DNA from 4 places in the Enterobacter sp. UPMP2052 genome. Region 1 is predicted to be linked to each of the others. Evidence: predicted binding sites of a transcription regulator. Region 1 holds the regulator's gene; each other region holds the start of a gene.
The links. Region 1 encodes CRP, which controls carbon source genes, mostly activating them, when cyclic AMP is high. Its sites were predicted from a motif close to ATGTGANNNNNNTCACAT; they were not measured.

Region 1 (3,075 bases):
CAGGTAGCTTTTAAGGGCGGGCAGCAGCGGGAGCCGTTTTTGTTTATCGGCCATCAGGTCGCGTGGGTAGAGCGGACGCTGGGTGCGCAGGACGCGCGCGATGCGGCTGAAGTGCCAGGCGGCGAACTGCCCGACCGGGTTATCCGGGTGCTGGCGGGCAATCTTCTCCAGCGCGCCGAGGGGTTTATCCATGTTAAAACGCGTGGGGTAGCGGTGATAAAGAATGTCGTCTGCCAGCACCCGCAGGCGCGCGGACACCGTCTGTGCGTTCCAGCGGATCACCGCTTCGGCGTGGCTACGCTCGACCAGCTTTTGCACCTCTTGCGGGTGATGCAGGCTGACCGAGATGTGCTCTTGCAGATCCAGCCCTACCTGGAAGATGCGCAGCAGCCGCTTGTAATCATGGTTTTTATTGGCGGCAAGCATATGCAACTGCTGGTAACACTGGCCAATCAGATCCACCACCTTTTGCTGTCGCGTCAGCAGCGGCGGCAGTGATTTTTCCGGATCGGTGTGCTGGGTCAGCAGGGTGTATTTGGCCTCGCAGTACTCCGCTAGCTGCACGTAGAGCAGGCTCAGGGATTCGCGCAGCGGCTGTTCCCGCCACAGCCAGAACCAAAACCAGTTGAATACGCCGTACCACAGCGTGCCGAGGGCGTAGATCAGCAGCGGCTCCCACACCGGCATATTGCCCGCCAGGCTCAGCGTAAAGATGGCGGCAATCAGCGAGGCGGGCAGCAGTCGGGCGTGCAGCGAGCTGATTTCAGCAGTCACGCCGAGCGTCATTGCCAGCACGGTCAGAATGAGCGGCAGCGGAATATCCCGGGCCAGCAGAAGCTGCACCGCGAGGCTACAGCCTGCAAACAGGCAACCGCCAACGATCAGGCGTTTGAAAAAGCGCTTATGCGGCGTGTCGAGGCCCGCAATGTTGCAGCAGGCAGGCACAAGGGAAAACAGCAGACCCTGCTGGAGATGACCAAGGATCAGGCCCACGGCCACAGGAAGGCACAACACCAGCGTTTGCCGCAGTGCGTAGTTAACTTCCGGGTGATAGATCAGCCTGCGCCACATGGGGAGTAGAGACAAAAACGGCGTGTCACCTTGCGGTGGCACGCCGTTTGACCGTAATTAACGGGTTCCGTAGACCACGATGGTTTTACCGTGGGCAGAGATCAAGTTCTGGTCTTCCAGCATTTTCAGGATACGGCCCACTGTTTCACGGGAGCAACCAACGATCTGACCAATTTCCTGGCGGGTAATTTTAATTTGCATGCCGTCAGGGTGGGTCATCGCGTCCGGCTGTTTAGCCAGGTTCAGCAGGGTCTGCGCGATACGGCCGGTAACGTCGAGGAAGGCAAGGTTGCCCACTTTCTCAGACGTCACCTGCAGACGGCGAGCCATCTGGGAAGAGAGACGCATCAGGATGTCAGGGTTTACCTGAATCAGCTGACGGAACTTCTTGTAAGAAATTTCAGCCACTTCACATGCGGTTTTCGCACGAACCCAGGCGCTACGTTCCTGGCCCTCTTCAAACAGGCCCAGTTCACCGATGAAATCGCCCTGGTTCAGATAAGAAAGGATCATCTCTTTCCCTTCTTCATCTTTGATCAGCACTGCCACCGAGCCTTTGACGATGTAATACAACGTTTCCGCTTTTTCACCCTGGTGAATCAGCGTGCTCTTCGATGGGTACTTATGAATGTGGCAATGAGACAAGAACCATTCGAGAGTCGGGTCTGTTTGCGGTTTGCCAAGCACCATGCGCTGTTATCCTCTGTTATAAGCTGTCACCAGAGCCATAAATCGCATCCTGACTCTGGGGTTGCAATCGAATTCTTACCCATACCCTGGGAAGTCGGCTGTCGTAACGTTTCGCAGCCAGTAAAGTTTGATGTCCTCTGCATACATGTGTAACGTCAATGTATTACTGTAGCATCCTGAGTGTTTTAGCATAGCTTTTGACGCGTGTCTCCTGGTGTCTCGCTTCAGCATGATGCAGGTCGCCTTCCGTTGCGTGAAATGTAACGCGCGCGTACTCTGTCACCAAAAATGCAACGTTGGAGTTAATGAATATGCAAGCGCGTGTAAAGTGGGTAGAAGGGCTGACGTTCCTGGGCGAGTCTGCGTCAGGCCACCAAATTTTGATGGACGGTAACTCCGGCGATAAAGCCCCAAGCCCTATGGAGATGGTGCTGATGGCGGCGGGGGGATGCAGCGCTATCGACGTGGTGTCGATCCTGCAAAAAGGCCGTCACGACGTGACCGATTGCGAAGTGAAGCTCACGTCTGAACGCCGCGAAGAGGCGCCACGCCTGTTCACGCATATCAATCTGCACTTTATTGTCACGGGTAAAGACCTGAAAGACGCGGCGGTGTCGCGCGCGGTTGACCTGTCTGCGGAGAAGTACTGCTCTGTGGCGTTAATGCTTGAGAAAGCGGTTAATATTACCCATTCGTATGAAGTGATTGAGGCCTAATCTTTTGGCGGGTGGCGCTTCGCTGACCCGCCCTACAAAAGCACGATCGTAGGCCCGGTAAGCGCAGCGCCACCGGGCAAAACAACTCACGCGATCTGCTTGCCTTCCATCAACCGCTGCACCAGCGGTGTCATGATTAACTCCATCGCCAGCCCCATTTTTCCGCCCGGCACCACCAACGTATTGATATGTGAAATAAACGACCCCTGCAGCATCGCCAGCAGCCACGGGTAGTCGATCCCGTCCAGATTGCGGAAATGGATGACCACAAAGCTCTCGTCCAGCGACGGAATGGTTTTGGCGGCGAACGGGTTGGAGGTGTCTACCGTCGGCACGCGCTGGAAGTTGATATGGGTGCGGGAGAACTGCGGCGTCAGGAAGTTAATGTAATCTTCCATCGAGCGCACCACCGAGTCCATCACCGCCTCGCGCGAATGACCGCGTTCGCTGATGTCGCGCGTCAGCTTCTGGATCCACTCCAGGTTAACAATCGGCACCACGCCCACCAGCAGGTCAACATGGCGCGCCACGTCGTGCTGTGGCGTGACCACGCCGCCGTGTAGCCCTTCATAAAACAACACGTCGGTGGGTTCCGGCA
Region 2 (3,075 bases), on a different contig from region 1:
ACGGCCAGGATCACCGGGAAGAGGAACGGGGCAATCAGCGAGGTCATAATCCCGCAGATGACCAGCGCCAGGGAACTGAATGCGCCCTCCTGGTAATCCATTTCGGCACAGCGCGCGGTACCCAGCGCGTGTGAGGCAGTACCCATCGCCAGACCCCGCGCGGCTTTAGTATGAATTTTCATCACATTAAGCAGGGTGTGGCCAAACACCGCCCCCAGGATACCCACGAAGATCACGCACATGGCACTGATGGCCGGGATCCCACCGATGCTGCCGCCCACGGCCATGGCAATCGGCGTGGTGACGGATTTAGGCATAATGGAGGCGGCAATCTCGGGCGATGCGCCCATCAGCAGCGCCACCGATGTGCCGGTGATCATCGCCACCAGGCTGCCCAAAAAACAGATGGTAATGATGGATTTCCAGCGGGCGCGGATTTGGTGCAGCTGTTCATATAAAGGAAACGCCAGCGCCACGACGGCAGGCTGCAGCAAATCGTTTAATATTTTGCTCCCGGCAAAGTAGCGTTCGTAAGGAATGCCGGTGAGCATCAGGAAAGGAATAATCACCACCATCGCCACCAGCAGCGGGTTAAGCAGCGGCATCTTAAAACGTGCGGCCAGTTTACGCGCGGCGAAGAAGACCACCAGGGTTAACGGCAGCGACCACCAGATATTGGCTATCATTGTTTGGTTCCTTTTTGCCCGACCACTTTACGTTCGCCGTGTACCAGATGCGAACTCCAGCTCACCACCAGCAATACCACCAGCGTACTGACCGCGCAGGAGACCACAATCGGGCCGAACTGCGCTTTGAGCAAATCGAAATACTGCATCACCCCCACGCCGATAGGCACGAACAGCAGCGCCATATAGCGGATAAGTACGAAGCAACCGGGGTTGACCCACTTTGCGGGTAGCACCTGCAGCGCCAGTAGCACAAACAGGATCAGCATGCCGATAATGCTGCCGGGGATCGTGATGGGCAGCAGCGAGGCGATAAAGATCCCGGCATAGAGACAGGCGTAAATCAGGACGAATGCGCGCAGATATTGCCAGACAGTATTCAATGATTTGCTCATGGTAAAAGTCCTTGAAGAAACGCATTCATCATACAATTAAACCCAGAAGTGTGCCACGGATCACATCATGAAATTTGAGAATACCAGACATTCCGAAAGGGAACGTTGGGCATTTCACCAAATGGACAGCAGCCCGTTTGCATGCCAGTATTAGTTTCATTTATGAATCAAACGATTAACAGGCTGCGCAGGAGACGATTTATGCCGTCAATCATCATTAAAACCGCCGATGAGCTCGTCAGACAGCGCCACGCCGGGGAACTGTTGGCCTCCGTCTTTACCATGTTAGACGGATTTATCGCGCCCGGCGTGACCACCATGGCGATAAACAACCGTGTTGAGGCGTTTATCGTCGATACGCTTCAGGCCCGCCCGGCCAGTAAAGGGCAGTATGATTTCCCGTATGTGCTTAACACCTCCGTCAACGAGGTGGTCTGCCACGGCATTCCTAAAGAATCTGAACATCTGAAGTCCGGTTCAATTGTGAACGTTGATATCACCCTCGAAAAAGAGGGCCTGATTGCCGATTCCAGCAAAATGTATCTGATTGGCGATGTTTCACCGCTGGCGCGTCGGCTGGTGAAAAAAACCTACGAAGCGATGTGGAAAGGGATCAAGGCGGTGAAGCCCGGCGCGACGCTCGGGGATATCGGCCACGCTATTCAGTCGCACGTTGAAAGCAACGGCTACAGCGTGGTGCGTGAGTACTGCGGCCACGGTATCGGCAAAGAGATGCACGAGGAGCCACAGGTGCTGCATTACGGAAAACCGGGCGAAGGTGCGGTGCTGAAAGAGGGGATGGTGTTTACTATCGAGCCGATGGTCAACCAGGGCGACAGCCGCATCAAGACTAAAAAAGATGGCTGGACGGTGGTGACGCGCGATAAAAAATTGTCGGCGCAGTGGGAGCATACCATTGCGGTTACCGCAGACGGATTTGAGGTGCTCACCCTGCGTCCTGAAGAAACGATCCCGGATTAACCTCCGGGCTTCCCACTGACCCTGCGAGCAGATACCATAGCGCGTCTTTTTTCACAGGTACTCTGCATGCGTGTTTTACTGGCCCCAATGGAAGGCGTGCTCGATTCTCTCGTGCGCGAACTTCTGACCGAGGTGAACGATTACGATCTCTGCGTGACGGAGTTTTTACGCGTGGTCGATATGCTGTTGCCGGTAAAATCTTTTCACCGACTCTGCCCTGAGCTGCACAACCAGAGCCGGACCTCCTCCGGTACGCTGGTGCGCATCCAGCTGTTGGGCCAGTATCCCGAATGGCTGGCAGAAAACGCCGCTCGCGCGGTTGAGCTGGGCTCTTACGGCGTCGATCTCAACTGTGGCTGCCCGTCGAAAATGGTCAACGGCAGCGGCGGTGGGGCGACGCTGTTAAAAGATCCTGAGCTTATCTATCGCGGCGCAAAAGCCATGCGTGAAGCCGTGCCGTCGCATCTGCCGGTAACGGTTAAAGTGCGCCTGGGCTGGGACAGCGGCGCGCGCCAGTTTGAAATCGCCGATGCGGTACAGCAGGCCGGGGCAACCGAGCTGGTGGTGCATGGCCGTACCAAAGAGGATGGCTACAAAGCGGAGCGCATCAACTGGCAGGCCATCGGTGAGATCCGCCAGCGGCTCAGCATACCGGTTATCGCTAACGGTGAAATCTGGGATTACGAGAGCGCCCAGGCCTGCCTGAAAGAGACGGGCTGTGACGCGGTGATGATTGGCCGTGGAGCGCTGAACGTGCCGAACCTTAGCCGGGTGGTGAAATATAACGCGCCGCGGATGCCCTGGGCCGACGTCGTGGCGCTGCTGCAAAAATACAGCCGCCTGGAAAAGCAGGGTGACACCGGTTTATATCACGTCGCACGCATCAAGCAGTGGCTTAGCTATTTGCGTAAAGAATACGACGAGGCGCTGGGATTATTTCAGGAGATCCGTACGCTGCAAACGTCGGCGGATATCGCGCGGGTAATTCAGTCAAAATAATAAGCGTTAATTTG
Region 3 (3,075 bases), on a different contig from region 1:
GGGCTTCTGCTTTATTCGTCTGGCAAAAGTGAAGAACCTGTCGGTAAAAGCCGACTTCTCGCTGGCAAAACCGCTGATCGTAACCAACGTGCTGCTCTCCGCGTTGGGTGGGCTGATGTGGTATCTGCAGTTCTTCTTCTACGCCTGGGGCCACGCCAGCATTCCGGCGCAGTACGATTACATGAGCTGGATGCTGCACATGAGTTTCTACGTGCTGTGTGGCGGCCTGGTAGGGCTTGTGCTGAAGGAGTGGAACAACGCCGGGCGTCGTCCGGTGGGCGTGCTGAGCCTCGGCTGCGTGGTGATTATTATCGCTGCCAACATTGTTGGCCTCGGCATGGCGAACTGATCACGCCGCCTTTCGACTACGATGACGCCACTGTACCGGCGTCATCCCCACCTCGCGGTTAAACACCACCGAAAAGTAGTTGCTGTCCTCAAAGCCGCAGCGCATCGCCACTTCACTCACCATCAGCTCCGTATGCTGGAGCAAATACTGAGCGTGGCAGATGCGCAGCTGGCGCAGATAGTGGTTCACCGTCATCCCGGTCTGGGTGCGGAACTGCTGGCGTAACGCGCGTTCGCTGCACTGCTCCTGCTCGCAGAACTTTTCCAGCACGAAACTCTTGTTCAGGCTGCCCGCAAGTTGGGTGATGAGCTTATCAAGCAGCGCCTCCTGAGTGGTGGCGGAGGGGTTGTCGGTGGCATAACGATAGCGCTTGAGGGTCATTACCAGCTGGGCAAAGAGCAGCTCCGCCATCTGGTTAGCCTCGGGATCGTTTTTCAGGCTCTCCTGTTCAAGCTGGGAAATCACCTGCCGGACCTGGGTCATGCCGTTGCTGCTTAAGCGCCAGTGCGGTGCGCCCTTCGCATCAACAAACCCCGGAATGTTTGCGGCCCAGTCGACGTTGAGTTTGAGCCTGTCCGGGCAGTAGATGACGTTCTGCAACACCAGGTCGTTCACCGAGGCGTAGGAGTGTTTGTCCTCGGCGCGAATGTAAAACAGATCCCCGCGCGTGATGCGGTAAGGCCGGTCGTTAAGGACGTGCAGGCCGTTGCCCCGCCACACCAGCACCAGCTCGCAAAATTCATGCGTGTGTTCGGCAAAGACGTTTTGCGGATAGCGATCGGCCACCGCAACGGCCTGGCCGGCGGAGGCAAAAAAATCATCTTTGCGAAGAATTAACTGAGCAGCCACACCACAACCTCACGGGCGAATAACCTGACATTATTAGCCTTTTTGCGGCGAAAAAACGGTGATTGCCCTCGCGTTACTGAAGCGACGCGTCCTTGCCCTGACGAATGTCGCGCGGCGACCAGCTGAATTCACGGCGAAACAGCGTCGAAAAGTGGTTACTGTCGCCGAAACCGCAACGATAAGCGATGTCCGTGACGCTTTCATCCGTGTGGCGCAGCAGATGCCGGGCCTTGATTAAGCGCAGGCGGTTAAGATAGCGCTGTGGGGTCAGCCCGGTGTGCTGCTTCAGCTGGCGGTGCAGGGTACGCAGCGACAGCGAGAAATCATCCGCCAGCGTTTCCCAGCAGATATCCTCAGCAAAGTGATCTTCCAGCCAGGCCATCAGCTGGTTAAGGCGCGCAGCGTTATTTTCCAGCCCCTCCACCAGGCTACTGCGGCGCAGCAGCACCAGCAGTTGCATAAAAAGAAGTTCACGCGTGGCAACGACGTGCGTCTCCAGCCCCTCCTCGCTCTGCTCCATCTGGCTCACCAGCTGGCGCACCTGCTGCAACGTGGACTGATTAACCCGCCAGTGCGACGGATAGTGCCCGTCTTTCTCCTGGGGCAAAAGCTGATTAAGCCCGGACAAAAACTGGAACGCATCCGGCGAGCGATACAGCACGTTGGTCAGACACAGGTTGTCGGTATGTTCGTACAAATGCCGGTCGTGATCGCGTACGAAGCAGACCGTGCCACCGCTGATGGTGTACGGCTGGCCGTTGAAAACGTGAATGCCCGTGCCGTGCTCAACAATCACAATCTCATGGAAATCATGATGATGTTCCGGAAACGCTGCCTGCGGGAGCCGTGGCTCAATCGCGACAGGCGACCCGCCCGAAGGAAAAAAATCCACGCTGTGTAGTACGGTCATAACGGCCCCCACCAATGAGAAAAGTTCTCAAAATAGTAATTAAGGCCCGGCGCACGCACCTTAAATTTTCAGCAGCAAACCTCGCAAAAGCTGTCCGTTTTTCAAGAAACGGGCGGAAAGATCGGGAAATGCGGTAAGCGTCACACTGCCTGAAAACCCCGTCATTACTGGAAACTGTGAACTGCCTCACGTTCACCTTTGCTTTCTTGCCAGCGCGCGATTTGCCCTGTCACTGGCGAGAAGGTGCCTTTTTCTTCCCTTTCTTACACTCACCGCTAATGACTTGAGAAAGGACGTGACCATGACTTTTCGCCATTGTGTGGCTGTCGATTTAGGCGCATCCAGCGGCCGCGTAATGCTGGCGACCTGGGACCGTAGCCAGCGCACGCTTTCGCTTCGCGAAATGCACCGTTTTGCCAACTGCCTGCAAAAGCGGGACGGCTTTGATACCTGGGACATTGACGGCCTGGAGGCGGCAATCCGTACCGGGCTTGGGAATGTCTGCAATGACGGCATCCGTATCGACAGCATCGGAATTGATACCTGGGGCGTGGATTACGTCCTGCTGGACGACGCTGGCGAACGCGTCGGCCTGCCCGTCTCTTACCGCGACAGCCGTACCGACGGCGTCATGGCGCATGCCATCGCCCAGCTGGGTAAAGAGACGATCTACGGGCGCAGCGGCATTCAGTTCCTGCCGTTTAACACCCTGTATCAGCTGCGCGCCCTGGTCGAACAGCAGCCGGAACTGGCCGCAAAGGCGGCGCACGCCCTGCTGATCCCCGACTACTTCAGCTACCGCCTGACCGGCAACCTGAACTGGGAATACACCAACGCCACCACCACCCAGCTGGTGAACATCAATTCCGATAACTGGGACGAAAACCTGCTGGCCTGGACGGGTGCCTCGCCGTCGTGGTTTGGCACGCCGACCCATCCGGGCAATGTGATTGGCGAGTGGGTCTGC
Region 4 (3,075 bases), on a different contig from region 1:
CGCGTTCCAGCGCCAGGGGCGTTGACCAGGCGGGGCCTAGCAGCATGTCCTGCCAGACATCGATGGCCGTGAACGCGTAGCTGCGTAAATATCCCAACGGGGTGAGTCCCAGCTCTTTGGCGCGGGACTCGGTCATCAGGATCACCGCCGCAGCACCGTCAGTTAGCGGCGTACTGTTGGCGGCCGTGACGGTACCGTGCTTGCGATCAAACGCCGGGCGTAATTTTGCGTAATCCGCCAGCGTCGAGGCTCCACGGATGTTGTTATCTTCCACGAGCGGCTCGCGGTAAGGTGGCGTATAGGCCGCCATGACCTCATCGGCCAGCTTGCCTTCTGCCCAGGCTTTTGCGGCGAGCTGGTGCGAGCGGTGCGCCAGCGCATCCTGTTGCTCACGCGTGATGCCGTAGGTTTTCGCCATCTGTTCAGCGGTGTCGCCCATGCGCAGCCCGGTGGAATACTCCGCTACGGCGGGGGGAACCGGCATGAGATCGCGTAACCGTAAACGCGAGAAAAGTTTGAGTTTCTGTCCGGCAGTGCGCGCCTTGTTGGCATCTACCAGGATCCGCGCCAGCTTTTTACTTACGCCAATCGGCAGGACTGAAGATGAATCCGCGCCGCCGGCAATCCCGGCTCGAATGGTGCCCGCCATCAGGCTTTCCGCGACGTTGGCGACCGCCTGGAAGCTGGTCGCACAGGCGCGGCTGACGCTGTAGGCATCGGTGTGCACGTTCATGCCCGTTCCAAGAACAATTTCGCGCGCGATATTGGGCGCTTCCGGCATCTGAACGACCTGGCCGAAAACCAACTGTTCAATCACCTCGGGGGGGATTTCGCTGCGAGCCAGCATTTCACCCACTACCATTTTCCCCAGATCGACTGCCGGTACTCCGTGAAATGCGGTTGCCTGGCGCGCAAACGGCGTGCGTAACCCGCTGACAATGGCGATGCGGTCACCGTGTCGGGTGATAAGCGGTAATGCCTGACTCATAACACTCCCCTGTAAAATTTTTATGCTGACGCGCAAAGTGGTCTGACCTGATAACAGTCTTAACCATTTTTTTACATTGAGCCAATCGGGGAAACGAAAAAATGCGAGCTAATACACAGAGAAGAAAAAGAAAATGCCCCTGTTGAGCAGAGGCATTGTTGCGGTTTTTGCCCTCTCAGGTAAAAGAAGGCCGCGGACCGGTGGAATTAACGCAGACCCAGCTGGAAAATCAGAGTTTCGGCTTCGCAGGCGAAAACAAAATCGATGTCCAGCTGCACGCCGCCATCCACTTCAGTAAAGGTGGACGTGATTTCGCACGGATCGGATTCAACCTCGCGCGCACGCTGGCTCAGCGCGGCCAGGGTTTCTTCCGCTTCGGCACGGTTGCTGAACACACGGCTGTAAGACGCGGTGCAATCGGTGTTGTCCATAATGGTTCCAACATCCATACAGCAGCAAACCGGGGTTTCATCAGCACTGCATTTACTCATAGCTCAATTTCCTCTGTATTCGCGTAAGACGCGAGATAAACACGTTGAGGATATTTTACGCCCCGGCGCAGCCTCTCTCCAGCCGTTAATGAGGCAAAATGAGATAAGTGACCGATATCACACTAAAAAATGATCTAAAACAAAAATCCCCTTTTCGGACGACGCCCTATGGTCACATTTTTGCCAACCAGATCTCGTTTCTAGAAACATGTTTGAAAATATTAATAAACATACTTGCAACATTCCAGCTGGTCAGACCTATACTCTCGCCACTGGTCTGATTTGTCTGCGGTACCTCAGACCCTACACTTCGCGCTCCTGTTACGGTATGTAACAAATATTGAATAAAAATAACTCAATGAGGTTATGGTCATGAGCCAGAAAACCCTGTTTAAAAAGACTGCGTTAGCAGTTGCAGTGGCAATCGTCTCAACGTCCGCCTGGTCAGCGGGCTTCCAGTTAAACGAATTTTCTTCCTCTGGCCTTGGCCGTGCGTATTCCGGGGAAGGTGCAATTGCCGATGACGCAGGCAATGCCAGCCGCAACCCGGCACTGATCATGATGTTTGATCGCCCAATGTTCTCCGCAGGCGCTATTTTTGTCGATCCGGGTGTGGATATCACCGGGACCTCGCCTACGGGCGCCAGCCTGAACTCTGATAACATCGCGCCTACCGCATGGGTACCTAACCTGCACTTCGTCGCGCCTATCAACGATCAGTTCGGCTGGGGTGCATCCGTCACCTCAAACTACGGTTTAGCGACCGAGTTTAATAACAACTACGCGGCCGGTGCTTACGGTGGTAAAACCGACCTCGAAACGCTCAACCTGAACCTGAGCGGTGCATACCGTCTGAACAACCACTGGAGCTTCGGCGTTGGCTTTGATGCGGTATACGCCAGAGCGAAAATCGAACGTTACGCGGGTGACCTCGGTCAGATCGTGGCAGGCTCAGGCGTTCTGCCGCCCGTCCCTGGCCTTGCACAGCAGGTTGCGGGACTGCCTGCAGATACCCAGATTGCGCACCTGAAGGGTGATGAGTGGGGCTTTGGCTGGAACGCCGGTATCCTGTACGAAATCGACAAGGATAACCGTTACGGCTTTACCTACCGCTCTGAAGTGAAAATTGACTTTGATGGCGACTACAAGAGCAGCCTGCCTTCCGCTTATAACCAGATCCTCGGCAGCTTCGGTCTGCCAATGGGCACCGATGGCCGCACCACGGGCGGTTCTCTGAGCCTGCATTTACCTGAAATGTGGGAACTGTCGGGTTATAACAAAGTGGCACCGCAGTGGGCCGTTCACTATAGCCTGACCTACACCAGCTGGAGCCAGTTCCAGGAACTTAAGGCCACCAACAGCAACGGCGATACCCTCTTCTATAAAGATGAAAGCTTCCGTGACGCGTACCGTATCGCGCTGGGGACCACTTACTATATGGATGACAACTGGACATTCCGTACCGGTATTGCCTTCGATGACAGCCCGGTACCAGCGGATAAGCGCTCTATCTCCATCCCGGATCAGGACCGCTTCTGGCTGAGCGCCGGTGCGACCTATGCCTTTAACAAAGATGCCTCTATCGATGCGGGCGTC

Region 2: ACWKX3_RS01595 (CidA/LrgA family protein) is a predicted target of CRP. The motif match lies at 1,130-1,147, and genes of this name have one in related genera.
Region 3: rhaS (HTH-type transcriptional activator RhaS) is a predicted target of CRP. The motif match lies at 2,237-2,254, and genes of this name have one in related genera.
Region 4: ACWKX3_RS00855 (YfcZ/YiiS family protein) is a predicted target of CRP. The motif match lies at 1,585-1,602, and genes of this name have one in related genera.

The regions. Positions count from the first base shown of each region.
Region 1 covers NZ_JBSKJR010000005.1:167,762-170,836, forward strand. Annotated here, with positions in the region: gene ACWKX3_RS15660 (YccS/YhfK family putative transporter) at 1-1,071, opposite strand, end outside; gene crp (cAMP-activated global transcriptional regulator CRP) at 1,129-1,761, opposite strand; gene ACWKX3_RS15670 (OsmC family protein) at 2,073-2,477, shown strand; gene ACWKX3_RS15675 (phosphoribulokinase) at 2,564-3,075, opposite strand, start outside.
Region 2 covers NZ_JBSKJR010000001.1:348,908-351,982, forward strand. Annotated here, with positions in the region: gene ACWKX3_RS01590 (CidB/LrgB family autolysis modulator) at 1-686, opposite strand, end outside; gene ACWKX3_RS01595 (CidA/LrgA family protein) at 683-1,081, opposite strand; gene map (type I methionyl aminopeptidase) at 1,283-2,062, shown strand; gene dusC (tRNA dihydrouridine(16) synthase DusC) at 2,129-3,061, shown strand.
Region 3 covers NZ_JBSKJR010000010.1:50,374-53,448, forward strand. Annotated here, with positions in the region: gene rhaT (L-rhamnose/proton symporter RhaT) at 1-349, shown strand, start outside; gene rhaR (HTH-type transcriptional activator RhaR) at 350-1,198, opposite strand; gene rhaS (HTH-type transcriptional activator RhaS) at 1,272-2,108, opposite strand; gene rhaB (rhamnulokinase) at 2,410-3,075, shown strand, end outside.
Region 4 covers NZ_JBSKJR010000001.1:181,407-184,481, reverse strand. Annotated here, with positions in the region: gene fadI (acetyl-CoA C-acyltransferase FadI) at 1-988, opposite strand, end outside; gene ACWKX3_RS00855 (YfcZ/YiiS family protein) at 1,195-1,479, opposite strand; gene fadL (long-chain fatty acid transporter FadL) at 1,852-3,075, shown strand, end outside.